Regions from separate parts of the Photobacterium sp. Alg240-V54 genome, predicted to be linked through region 3. Evidence: riboswitches for the same ligand, from Rfam matches in the RefSeq annotation. Region 3 holds a riboswitch; each other region holds the start of a gene.
What was found. Region 3 has a riboswitch for lysine ahead of G6R09_RS07260 (Na+/H+ antiporter NhaC family protein). Riboswitches for the same ligand answer to the same signal wherever they lie in the genome.
Positions count from the first base shown of each region.

Region 1: linked by a shared signal. The riboswitch ahead of lysC (lysine-sensitive aspartokinase 3) and the one ahead of G6R09_RS07260 (Na+/H+ antiporter NhaC family protein) in region 3 are both predicted to bind lysine.
Region 2: linked by a shared signal. The riboswitch ahead of G6R09_RS12340 (Na+/H+ antiporter NhaC family protein) and the one ahead of G6R09_RS07260 (Na+/H+ antiporter NhaC family protein) in region 3 are both predicted to bind lysine.

Region 1 covers NZ_UNRL01000006.1:163,299-167,830, reverse strand. The annotation lists gene metH (methionine synthase) at 1-928, shown strand, start outside; gene lysC (lysine-sensitive aspartokinase 3) at 997-2,370, opposite strand; lysine riboswitch at 2,478-2,659, opposite strand; gene G6R09_RS15315 (alanine--glyoxylate aminotransferase family protein) at 2,866-3,984, shown strand; gene G6R09_RS15310 (PglL family O-oligosaccharyltransferase) at 4,038-4,532, opposite strand, start outside.
Region 2 covers NZ_UNRL01000004.1:126,820-131,351, forward strand. The annotation lists gene G6R09_RS12330 (Qnr family pentapeptide repeat protein) at 1-2, shown strand, start outside; gene G6R09_RS12335 (VOC family protein) at 65-505, opposite strand; gene G6R09_RS12340 (Na+/H+ antiporter NhaC family protein) at 607-2,190, opposite strand; lysine riboswitch at 2,274-2,448, opposite strand; gene ccoP (cytochrome-c oxidase, cbb3-type subunit III) at 2,601-4,532, opposite strand, start outside.
Region 3 covers NZ_UNRL01000002.1:385,637-390,168, forward strand. The annotation lists gene G6R09_RS07250 (lytic transglycosylase domain-containing protein) at 1-592, shown strand, start outside; gene G6R09_RS07255 (H-NS family nucleoid-associated regulatory protein) at 801-1,196, opposite strand; lysine riboswitch at 1,574-1,751, shown strand; gene G6R09_RS07260 (Na+/H+ antiporter NhaC family protein) at 1,852-3,444, shown strand; gene G6R09_RS07265 (thymidine kinase) at 3,619-4,197, shown strand; gene hisIE (bifunctional phosphoribosyl-AMP cyclohydrolase/phosphoribosyl-ATP diphosphatase HisIE) at 4,301-4,532, opposite strand, start outside.

The DNA of each region.
Region 1 (4,532 bases), on a different contig from region 3:
TCTTGATTGGGGTAATTATACGCCGCCAGCACCAAAACAAGCGGGTATACACACCTTTACCGATTTTCCGGTGGCTAAATTACGTCAGTATATTGATTGGACGCCCTTTTTTATGACATGGTCATTAAGCGGTAAATATCCAACCATTTTACGCCATGAAGTGGTGGGGGTTGAAGCAACCAAGCTATTTGAAGATGCCAATAAGATCCTTGATGATATTGAACGGACAGGGATGATCAAAGCTAATGGCGTCTGTGGCTTATTCCCAGCGAATAATATTGGTGATGATATTGAGGTTTACACTGATGAAACTCGCACAGAAGTATTAACGGTATTGCATGGCTTACGTCAACAGACCAAAAAGCCCAAAGGACCTAATTATTGTTTATCCGATTACATTGCGCCTAAAGGAAGCGGTAAAGCCGATTGGATTGGTGCGTTTGCTGTGACTGGTGGGATTGGTGAATATGATATTGCCGATCAGTTTAAGGCGCAGGGAGATGATTACAATGCGATCATGATACAAGCGGTGGCAGATCGATTAGCAGAAGCCTTTGCTGAATGTATGCATCAAATGGTGCGTAAACAGATCTGGGGTTATGCTGCTGATGAAGATCTTAATAATGATGATTTGATCCGTGAGAAGTATCAGGGAATTCGTCCGGCACCGGGCTATGCTGCTTGTCCTGAACATACTGAAAAAGGCGCTATTTGGCAGTTATTGGATGCTGAGGCTAATACCGGTATGGTGCTGACTGAAAGTTATGCGATGTGGCCAGGGGCTGCGGTATCGGGGTGGTATTTCTCTCACCCTGATGCGCGCTATTTTGCGGTTGCGCAGATCCAACACGATCAGTTGGCAAGTTATGCCGATCGTAAAGGCTGGGATTTGATTGAAGCTGAAAAGTGGTTAGGGCCGAACCTGTAACATAATCACTAGGCTAAAATAAGAAAAGGCGCAACCATTGCGCCTTTTTGTTGTGTGCGTTGAAGTGATTATTCTAACAATTGCTGATGAAGCGTGTTCACCACAGATTTTGCATCGATTTCATTAACTAAGAAACACAGATTATGCGGGCTGGCACCATAACAAATGAGGCGTAAGTTATAAGCATCAAGCGCGCCAAAAATGTGTTTAGCTGAGCCTTTGCTGTCACTCATACGATTACCAATTAAGGCCACTAACGATAACCCTTGTTCAATCTCTACTCGACACAATTGGTTGAGTTGTTCAACGACAGCTATTGGTAATGTCGGTGCTCCGCCGCCTGTATCTGTTTGATCGAGCGTTAATGAAACGCTAACTTCGGAAGTGGTAATTAAATCGACCGAGATTTTATGCTCAGCCAAAATACGAAACACTTCAGCGAGAAAGCCGTAAGCATGAAACATATTAAGACTGGTTAACGTCACCATGGTTTGATTACCCCGCAGTGCTAATGCGCGAAAGAGCGGTGCTTGATCGACGGTTTTTCGAATCCATGTTCCCCCTTGCTGAGGGGCTTTTGATGAGCCGACAAAAACCGGGATCTGCTGTCTTACTGCAGGAACTAGTGTCGATGGGTGGAGAATTTTGGCGCCAAAGTTAGCCATTTCAGAGGCTTCACTAAAGCTGATTTCTTTAATCGGCTTGGCTGCAGCAGTAATGCGTGGATCGGTGGTATACATGCCTGGTACATCGGTCCAGATTTCTAGAGTGCTAGCATCAACGGCTTCTGCGATTAAGGCGGCGCTGTAATCACTGCCTCCTCGACCAAGAGTGGTGGTATTACCTTGGTCATCACTGCCTATAAAACCTTGTGAAACCACCACTTGAGTTGCTAACAGTGGTAACAGATGCTGTTGAGCTAATTGACGAATACATTCAGGCTGTGGAACCGCTTTGCCAAATTGAGCATCAGTACGCATTACATTGCGAATATCAAACCGAACCGCAGTAGCACCCAGTTCAATTAATATTTGATTAAATAAGTGGGTTGATAATAGCTCACCATGACTAACTAATTGATCGGTAAGTTGTGATGACGGTTTAATCGCCGCTTGTGCAGCAGCAGAAGCAACATCATCTAATAACGTATCAATGGCAGCGCTAACTGTCTGTGGCTGCTGTAACTGATTAATGATTTGCTGATGAATAGTAGCCAGTTGTTGCAAATGCTGTTGGCGTAAGACGCTATCACTGATGCCAGTGGCTAATTCAACCAGTAAATTAGTCACGCCAGAGCAAGCACTAATTAAGACAATTTTAGTGTTTGGATTGGCGATAACGATATTGGCGCTACGGCACATTGCGGCATAATCGGCGACACTGGTGCCACCAAACTTAGCCACAATGAGTGGATCTGTAGTTGGTGCTGGAGTAATGCTCATTACGGTGTTCTCCCTTGATCGTAAATGCTGCAAGATAGGTTCTTTACTTCGGAAGAATTCCCGACGTCCATTGTCGAGGAGGTAATAGGCAGTAACGCGGGTTGCGGCTACCCAGAAGCTCCCCATCATAGTCAACCTGACTTAGATGACAGCCTGAAAGATTCAACTTTCATAGCCGATACATTGCGCCCCAAACACCTTGTATCTCGGCGTTACTCCCCCTCTTAATAATGTATTAGGGTTGGGCCCTACACTATTAATACCTGGGTAACGCACCTCTTCTGTAGTGAATAAACACTGTTGTTATTGAATAGGAAATGCGTCGTAGTTGTCAATTGTTAAATGATGATTTCTCGATGGTTAACAAAAAGTATGCGTAGCTAACAGGATTTTGGGTTGTTACTTGCGGCTTTGGTATTGCTCTAATACTCTGTAATAACCACAATCGAGCCATCACCTTATTGATAATAATCATGATTTAATGGAGTTGAATCTATGTCTATCACCAGTTTTATGCCCCCACAACGAATTCTTATGGGGCCGGGACCTTCCGATATTTATCCGCAAGTTTTACAAGCATTGAGCCGACCGACAATTGGTCACCTCGATCCGTTATTTATTAAAATGATGGATGAGCTTAAGCAGTTATTACAATACGCCTTTCAAACTAACAATAGCTTTACCATTGCCGTCTCAGCCCCAGGTAGTGCGGGTATGGAAGCGTGTTTTGTTAATTTGGTTGAAGCTGGTGATAAGGTATTAGTTTGTCGCAATGGCGTGTTTGGCGATCGTATGCGGGAGAACGTTGAACGCTGTGGCGGTGTCGCGATCATGGTTGATAATGCTTGGGGTGAGCCGGTATCTCCTGCCTTAGTTGAGCAAGCATTACAGGCTGATCCTGAGATTAAAGTCGTTGCTTTTGTACATGCCGAAACCTCAACCGGTGCGTTGAGTGATGCCAAAACAATCGCAGAAATTGCTCGTAAACATCAGTGCTTAACCATTGTTGATGCGGTGACATCATTAGGTGGTGTACCTTTGCTGGTGGATGAGTGGCAACTTGATGCGGTTTATTCAGGCAGTCAAAAATGTTTATCATGTGTGCCGGGGCTATCGCCATTAACCTTTTCTGAAAAAGCGATCGCTAAAATACAACAGCGCAAAACAGCAGTGCAAAGTTGGTTTTTGGATCAAAGTTTAGTCTTGGGTTATTGGAGTGGTGAAGGTAAGCGTAGTTATCACCATACCGCGCCAGTGAACAGTTTATATGCACTACATGAAGCGCTAGTGCTGTTACACAATGAAGGTTTAGAGCAAGCGTGGCAGCGTCATCAACGAGCCCATATTGAGTTAAAGACGGGATTGCAAGCCTTAGGGATTCGATTTGTGGTTGAAGAGGCATATCGATTGCCACAGCTTAATGCGGTTTATATTCCTGAAGGGGTTGATGATGGCGCGGTTAGATCAACCTTATTGGAGCGTTATAATCTTGAAATCGGTGCCGGGTTAGGCACATTAGCCGGTAAGGCATGGCGGATTGGATTGATGGGCTACACCGCACGCAGCGAGAATGTCGCCTTGTGTCTTAAAGCACTTGAAAGCACTTTGAAATAACGCAGCAAATGAACCATCAATGGTAATTTGGGTTACCATTGATGGCCGCTAGATTATTTTTTTGATGGAACTGTGGCTGTGGCAGCGCTAGGCAGTGTGAGTCCTGGAAATAATTGTTGTGCCTCAGTCGTCACTTGCTCAGCTTGCGCTGTTTGGCCCTGATTATAATAGGCTAGCACGAGGTTCTGATATAAAGCCGGCCGTGGCCATGTTTGAGCTTTTTGGGTTGCCCATCGCACATAATCGGCAACCAGTTGGGGTTTATCTGTTGCGATCCCTAATTGTAATTGGGTGAGGTGTAAATCCCATTCAAACCGATGTTGCCATGCCCATGGGTTATTCACTTTGACTAAATAGTTGATATCAACTGGACGGGTTGTTTCAAACTTTGTCAGCAGCCAACCTGAATATAAGGTAGTGATCATAAAGCTAGTGATCATAATTGGTAATGCGATGGCGCTCACTTTCAGTGCCAGTATGTATTGAGTTTGATAGCGATGGTATTTGGTAGTGAGGTTATCAATCCAAAAGATCAAAATAATAAAAAT
Region 2 (4,532 bases), on a different contig from region 3:
AATTGTAAATTACAAATGCCACAGGAGCGCAAAACAAACCCTGTGGCGTACAATTGCCCCAATTTTACCATTCGCCAACATTAGGCTGTGAGATCCATGGTTCAGCAGGGGATAGCGGCTCGCCTTTTTGCAGTAATTCAATTGAAATACCATCAGGTGAACGAACAAATGCCATATGACCATCACGTGGTGGGCGATTAATCGTTACACCGTTATCTTGTAGCTGTTGGCATAATTGATAAATATCATCAACGCGAAATGCAAGATGACCAAAGTTACGCCCACCGCTATAAGCTTCAGTATCCCAATTATAGGTTAATTCTAACAGTGGTGATTGAGTTTGGGCTGCCGCTTGTGCTTGAGATGGTGCGGCTAAAAAGACCAGCGTGAAACGTCCACGTTCACTTTCTTTTCGGTGCGTTTCAATGAGCCCTAATTGTTGGCAGTAAAAGTCCAGTGAGGCATTTAAATCACTGACACGTACCATTGTGTGTAAATATTCCATTGCTTATCTCCTGATCAAAAAAATCCCCGCGGTTTTGTGCTATAGAATAAATCAAATAAGCACAAAAACGAACGGGGATTATTCTTAAATAGCGGCTGTTTTTAATTTACAGCTGCGATTAATTGTTGTTTCTTATCTTGGCGAACGTGGTAAACGCAGCATCCAACGAACCATACTGAACTTACAGCGATACCAATCACAGTAGAGCCTGTGATCCCCATTGCTAAGTAACCTAGGAAAGCACCAAAGGCAACGGTTAATGCATACGGTAACTGAGTCATTACGTGATCCATATGGTGACTACCTGCACCCGTTGCTGACAAAATACTGGTGCTTGAGATAGGCGAGCTGTGATCACCAAATACTGATCCTGCTAATACCGCTGATAACATAGGCATTAATAAGTTAACGTCACTCGCGATTGCCATATCACCTGCGAGAGGCAACATGATACCAAATGTACCCCAGCTGGTGCCGGTGGCAAAAGACATACCACATGATAGTAAGAACACTAATGCAGGTAGTAGCGCAACAGGCAGACCATACTTTGTTAATGATGCTAAGTATTGGCCTGTTTCCATATCACTTACAACAGTACCAATTGTCCATGCAAATAACAGAATGATAATAGCTGGCATCATCGCTTGAATACCTTGAGGTGCAGCCGTTAACCATGTTTTTAGTGGTAGCTTTAAGCGTAATGCTAATACAATAGATACTGCCAGACTACATAGCGCGGCGTACACTAATGATGAACCGACATCAGTATGTTCGATTGAACCAATTAAGCTAAATGGTTGGCCTTTAGTGGCTAACACATCAGCACCACTGATGATCATAAATACAATACTAGAAACCGTTAGGGTTAGAATTGGTAATACCATATCGATCATGGTGCCATTACCTTCACCTTCAGTGGTGATTTCTAATCCTTTTGGATGACCTTTTGCTTGATCCCAAAGTTGCCCCTCACGTGCACGTTGTTCGTGTTTACGCATTGGACCAATATCAAGTTGGAACGTGATCACTACCAGCACCATCAATAAAGTAAATACAGCATAGAGATTCATTGGAATCATCTGTACAAACAATGAAATAGGGCTCGTTTCTGTAATGTCATTGGTCACTAAAATGCCACCAAGGATAGCAATAATATATGCACCCCATGATGAAATAGGCGTGATAACACATACAGGTGCCGCGGTTGAATCTAGCAAATAAGCCAGTTTTGCACGCGAAATTTGAAAACGGTCGGTTACTGGGCGGCAAATAGGTCCAACAGACAGACTGTGGAAAAAGTCATCAATAAAGAAAGCAAATACCATCATACCAGTTAGGATATTGGCACTGCGACGATCTTTACAACGACGTACACCCCATTCAGCAAATGCTTTGGTTGCACCTGTTGCGGTCATTAAGCTAATCAAGCCTCCCAGTAATAACATAAACAATAACATGTTAACGTTACTGGTGTTGATAGCGCCATCAGCCCAAACTAAGCCAAGAATTTGATGTAAAAGATATTGTAGTGCTGCGAGTGGGTTGTAATTATTTAGAAGGATTGATCCTGCAATAATGCCCGCGCCTAAGGATAACAATACGCGGCGGGTAGTAATTGCAAGAATAACTGCCAGTAGTGCGGGTACCACTGATAGTAGTGAATCAGAATATTGGATTAAATTCATGGATCTCTTAAACACCTATAATAAGGTGGAGATCTACCGAAAGGATAGAGAAACAGATTTCTTGAGAAATAATACTTCTTATCCCTTAGGGTAGCGCTCCATAGACAACATAACTATGGCAGTTCTGCACTTATTCAATACAGAACCAGCGACTATTGATGACTCAACAATCACTTCGGCGCTGACTCCTTTCTTCGATTTTCATTGGGGATCTCCCTCCAACCGAATACTCTTAGGCAGCGCGCCTCTACTCAAAGGATTAAGATTTGACTATACCTAGATATTTCCCACAAGCAATAAAAAATAACGCTTAATTGTGTAATAGGCGTAAAATGCAGCATTTCAACTAACTGATTTTAGTTTCAATCAGTTAGCGAGAGTTTATTTCGTTATTGTTGCATATTATCTCATTATTCTAGATCATTACTCATAGGTTGAGTCATATTATGGATATTACCTGCAAATCCCGCTTTAGTAAGATCTTTACGAATTGTCGTGACTTGATTTTCTGTAACGGGAATGTCTCTGCCGCCTAATTTTTGACGTACAAAAGTGATTAGCTGGGCCAAATCAGCATCATTTAATACCGTATTGAAACTACTCATAGGCATAAAATCAATTTCCTGCTCTAAATAGTTCGGTGTAAGACCTCGAATGGTGACGGCAATGGTGTCATAAGGGTCTTTGTGCATAATAATACCATTATTGAGTAACGTCGGCGCTATACCTTCACGACCTTTACCATCAGCGCCATGGCAAGCACCACAGGTTTGAATGTACAACCCATAAAGCCGTTGTTCTTGCTGACGAATATCCGTTGGTGGCGTGGTTGCCAAATCACTTAAATCTGGGTTTTGAACATTTACTTGAGCTGGAATTAAATTACCAAAACCGGGTGGGTTGAGTTGCCCAACTGATTTATCAAGCACATTATATTTATCGCCAGTAATAAGATATTCAGCAATAGCACTGACATCATCACGGGTTAAATAGCGAGTGCTGTTTTTGACAACTTCAGCCATGCCACCAAATGCGGTGCCTTTTTCTGAATGACCTGTTTTCAGAAAATCGGTAAGGGAATCAATTGTCCAACGATCTTGATAAAGCTCCGTTGCGGTAATATCAGGTGCCATCCAACCATCAATTAAATTACCTTGGAACAGTTTTTCGGCAATTAAAGCTTGGGCGATATTTCGTGGAGTATGACATTCTGAACAGTGACCTAAGCCCATGGTTAAATATTTACCACGACGCCAAGATTCAGTGCTATCGGCAGGGTATTCAAGTGGATCAGTATTGAGAAAAGCAATATTCCAACCCAATAGACCTAAGCGAATATTACTAGGAAACATCATCTGATTATCACGATTACGAGTATTAACGTAACTAAGTGATTGCATGTACGCCCATAATGCTTGGGTGTCAGCATCTGTCACATATTGATAAGAAGAATAGGGCATTGCTGGATAAAGATAACCATGTTTTCCCTTACCTTTATGGAGTGCGTCATAGAACTCGTTATAGGTGTAATCACCAATACCAAATTCAGGGTGAGACGATATATTGGTTGAATACATGGTGCCAAATGGAGTCACAAAACCTAATCCGCCACCAAATAATTCTCCTCCTTCACCAGTGTGGCAAGCGACACAGTCACCTGCGTAAGCTAAATATTGGCCTTTAGTGATTAATGTTTGGTCTAATTGAGCTATTTTGTTAGAGCGAACGGTGTGTTGATGGCGAATGTAAGCACCAAGCGCTTGAATTTCAGAGGCAGACAGTTGGTCAGCAAACGCAGGCATGACGTTATTTAAGCCGTTATTAATCGTGTTAATAATACCTTCAATACTGCCATCATGGAGCCAGACATTATCGGCTAAGTTGGGGGCTCCAATTAATTGATTTCCCTGAGCATTACTGCCATGACAGCTGGTGCAATTATTGGCAAAGACAGTTTTACCTTGTTGTAATGCAAAGGCTGGAGCTGAAATAATCCGATCCGCTTGTAAAGAGGCAATATAGGTTGCGACATGCTTAATGTCTTCGGCTGATAAAATTGTTTTCCAGCCAGCCATGACACCATTTCGGCCTTGAGTGATTGAATGATGAATATCTTTATCTGTACCACCATAAAGCCATACATCATCAGAAAGATTGGGGAAATGGGTTTGGCCCTCAGCTTCACTTAAATGGCAGGCGGCACAATGGGTCTGAAACAATGCATCACCGGCACTGACTATCGTCGCATCTTGACTGAGTTTTTGGTATGAACTACCACTGAGTTTGGCTTGGCTAATTTGTTTTTTTAAGTCAGTAGGGTGAGGCTTGGTGGCTTCACTGGT
Region 3 (4,532 bases):
TAAAATCCAAGGTAATTACCATGTTGTCGAAGCATTAGCGACATTGGCTTATGATGGGCGTCGTGAAGCATTATTTCGTAAGCAAGTGATGGCTGCATTAGAAATATTACAAAATGGTAATATTGATATCGATGATATGAAGGGTTCTTGGGCTGGTGCAATGGGTCAGTGCCAGTTTATGCCGACCTCTTACCTTACTTATGCCGTTGATGGTAACGGTGATGGTAAAGCAGATATTTGGAATACTAAGGCTGATGTTTTTGCTTCTGCTGCTAATTACCTCAAATTATCTGGCTGGAACAGTGAATATACTTGGGGACGTCCAGTTAAGTTATCTACGTCTTTAGCGGATAGTTATGAAGGCACTGAAACTGAAAAAGGCAAAACATTAGCACAATGGCAGCAATTAGGTGTGATGAGTAATAGTCATGGCGCATTACCAAATGCTGATATTCAGGCGTGGTTAATTCAACCTGATGGTGGTGAAGGTAAATCATATTTAATATATGAAAATTACCGAACATTACTAAAATGGAATCGCTCACATTATTTTGCTTTGGCAGTAAGTGCATTAGCTGATCGTATTCAATAGATTAATTATTATTGGCCCTAATATACAAATCCAGATGGTAACTAAAAAGTCAGGCATAAGAGTCTGGCTTTTTTGTTATATTAATGAACAACTAGAAATGTTGATTTATTCTTATTGAGGATATTTGAATTAAGATAGATTTCTTATTTGTAACAATAGAAATAAAAAAAGCCTAAATAATTTAGGCTTTTTTCTTTATTCTTTTATATTAGATTTCAAACTCTTCAAGAGCTTGACCATCATCTAATGCTTTCTTTAGGGCACTAGGTGTACGACCTTGGCCTGTCCATGTTTTTTCATCGCCATTTTCATCAATGAATTTATATTTAGCTGGACGGCTAGCACGTTTTGTTTTTGGTGCTTTAGCTAAGCTAGCGAGTAATTCTTCAGGGTCAATACCATCAGCTAAAAGCATTTCACGATATTGAGCTAGTTTTTCATTACGCTCATTTTCTTTTGCTTGTTCTTCAGCTTCTGCTTCAGAACGTTCAGTCACAACTGTTGTTAGTTTATCTAACGCTTCTTCAAGTTGTTCTAGTGTATATTCACGAGAAAGTGCGCGTAAGCTTCGTAGATTTAAAAGCGCTTTCATTGCATCAGACATTTTATATTTCCTGTTATTTTTAATTAACTGTAAATAATAATAGCAGCGTTAAAACATTTTTTGCAATAGTAATACTTTTATACATTCTGTGTAAAACATTTTAATCATTTCTTTATTTAAAAAGCTTTTATATTCGTTATATGCCGATATTTATAAAATCCATCTTTGTTAATAGTATAAATACAAGCAAAATAGTTTTGGTTATTGTTACATCACTTTATATGAGAAATGATAATAAACTTTAAAATGTTATGCTACTTCATTGTTATTGGGTGGTTATAGTTATAAGTGGTCTATTTGTTTGGGTTATTGTTAAGATTTGTAATTTACAGTGTTGCAAAATTGCGCTATTTACGTAGAATGATTGGTTCCTTAACGATAAGGGTAGAGGCGCATTGTTTATCAGTAATTAATACGAGGGTGATACCGATGACTATTAGTGAAAGGGAGTAATGCCGAAGTAAGAAATCATCATCAAATATTCTTACTGGGGTTGCATTGAATAAGTGTAACACTGCCATAGTAAAGACAAAACTATGGAGCGCTACTGTGGAGGCAGGGAAGGCTAACCTTCTTTCCTTATACTCAAATTAATATGCCATGTGGCTATATCAAGCAGTAGATCTTCTAACCAAAACTGGTTGTCGTAGAGATCATAACTTTGATAGATTATTCCCATTCTTTAACATCCATTATTCCGCCATTAGTTGCACTTGGCTTAGCTATTTTAACCCGTAGAGTATTACTGTCTTTGGGTACTGGAGTAGTACTTGGAGCGCTATTTCTTAACGATTTTTCTGTTTCAAATACAGGTGGCTACCTTGCAACATCAGTAAAAGGACTGTTCATTGCTGATGGTGATATTAATACTTGGAATATGAGTATTGTACTATTTTTAATATTGCTAGGAATGACCACTGCATTATTGACCCTTTCTGGCGGGACTCGTGCTTTTGCGGAATGGGCCCAAACAAAAATTAAAACTAAACGTGGAGCAAAATTATTAGCTGCCTTCTTAGGGGTATTCATTTTTGTTGACGATTATTTTAATAGTCTTGCAGTGGGTTCTATTGCGCGTCCTGTAACTGACCGATATCAGGTATCACGTTCAAAGCTTGCTTATATTCTTGATTCAACGGCCGCACCTATGTGTGTACTAATGCCAGCATCAAGTTGGGGTGCATATATTATTACTTTGATTGGCGGTATTTTAGTGACTCATGGGGTCACAGAATATACCCCACTGAGTGCTTTTATGACCCTCGCTCCGATGAACTTTTATGCGATCTTCGCTTTAGCTATGGTATTTGTGGTGGCATGGTTCCAATGGGATATTGGACCGATGCGCAAGCATGAACTTGCTGCTAGCCGTGGATGTGGCACTGACGCAGGTGGAGATGTTGACGAGCAAGCTAAAGATTTAACCGAAGAGCTTGATATTAAAGAAAGTCAGCATGGACGAGTCGGTGACTTAGTATGGCCTATTATTATCCTTATTATAGCGACGTTCTTTTTTATGGTGTTTACCGGCTATCAAGTACTCGCTGCTGAAGGAAAGCCGTTTGCACTATTAGGCGCTTTTGAAAATACCAATGTTGGCGAGGCGCTGTGTTTAGGCGGTGCATTTGGTCTAGTCGCTGCTATTATTCCTGTCTTACGTCAACGTATTGCTTATTCTGATATAGGTCACACCTTATGGATTGGTGCTAAATCGATGTTTGGTGCGATTTTAATTCTCTTGTTTGCATGGAGTATCGGCAGTGTGATTGGCGATATGAAAACAGGTCAATATTTATCAACCTTAGTACAAGGTAATATTAATCCAGCATTATTGCCAATGCTCCTGTTTTTATTATCTGGCATTATGGCTTTCTCTACCGGAACCTCATGGGGCACCTTTGGTATTATGTTACCAATAGCGGGTGATCTTGCGGGCGCAACTGAAATTAGTTTAATGCTACCAATGCTTGCTAGTGTGCTTGCAGGTTCTGTATTTGGTGATCATTGTTCGCCTATCTCTGATACAACAATTTTGTCATCAACAGGCGCACGTTGTCACCATATTGATCACGTCGCTACACAACTGCCTTATGCATTATCTGTTGCATTTATTTCTGCGATTGGATTTTTAGTTTTAGGTATAACAGACTCATTAGCTCTGGCATTTTTAGCTGCGGTAACGGCTTTTACATTAATGTGTTTTTTCTTAGCTTGGCTGTCACGCCAACCCAAGAAAGCGTCGGTATAGAATTTGGCGATATTAAAATAACCCAATGGGTGTAAATTGAGCCAGTTGATGATCTCAGCTGGCTTTTTTTATAACAACAATAGCAGTTGTTGATATCGGCACTTTTAATTGATGGTTATTTTATGTAGCATCGGCGCGATTTTTTAATGCAATCAATATTACTAGGAAAGCCTAATGGCCCAGATGTATTTCTATTACTCAGCAATGAATGCTGGGAAATCGACCACATTATTACAATCGTCATTTAACTACCGTGAACGAGGTATGACGCCCATTATTTTTACGGCCGCAATTGATGATCGTTTTGGTAAAGGTAAAGTTAGCTCTCGAATTGGTTTGCAGGAAGATGCAGAATTATTTAATTCAACAGATGATCTTTATCAGAAGCTAATTCAAATTTCAGCTGCAGGTAAAATTGATTGTGTATTAATTGATGAAAGTCAGTTTCTAACCAAAGAGCAAGTTTACCAATTAACTGAAGTGGTCGATAAATTAGATATTCCAGTTTTATGTTATGGCCTACGAACAGATTTTCTTGGTGAACTATTTGAAGGTAGCCGTTATTTATTATCATGGGCTGATAAATTAGTTGAACTCAAAACAATTTGTCATTGTGGTCGTAAAGCAAATATGGTTATTCGCCAAGATGCTGCGGGTAATGCGATTGCCGGTGGTAACCAAGTTGAGATTGGTGGAAATGATCTTTATGTGTCGGTATGCCGTGCTCATTATAAAGAAGCACTAGGGCTATAATACGCATTTATATGAATAAAAAAAGGAAGCTTAGCTTCCTTTTTTATTAGTGGTGACAATGAAAACTAATAATTGGTAATGATTATCTTATAGTTAGTTATCATTATTTTTGATGACGTTGTTTGAGTTTATTAATAACGTCTTCAAGGTTGAGATTCTGATCTTGTAATAACACTAATAAATGATAAATAAGATCTGCTGACTCACACACTAATTCCGCTTTATCACCCGACGTTGCCGCAAGCGCGACTTCAACCCCTTCTTCGCCCACTTTCTGCGATATACGCTTGGTGCCACGAGCATAGAGGCTGGCGGTGTAAGAGCTGTCGGGATCT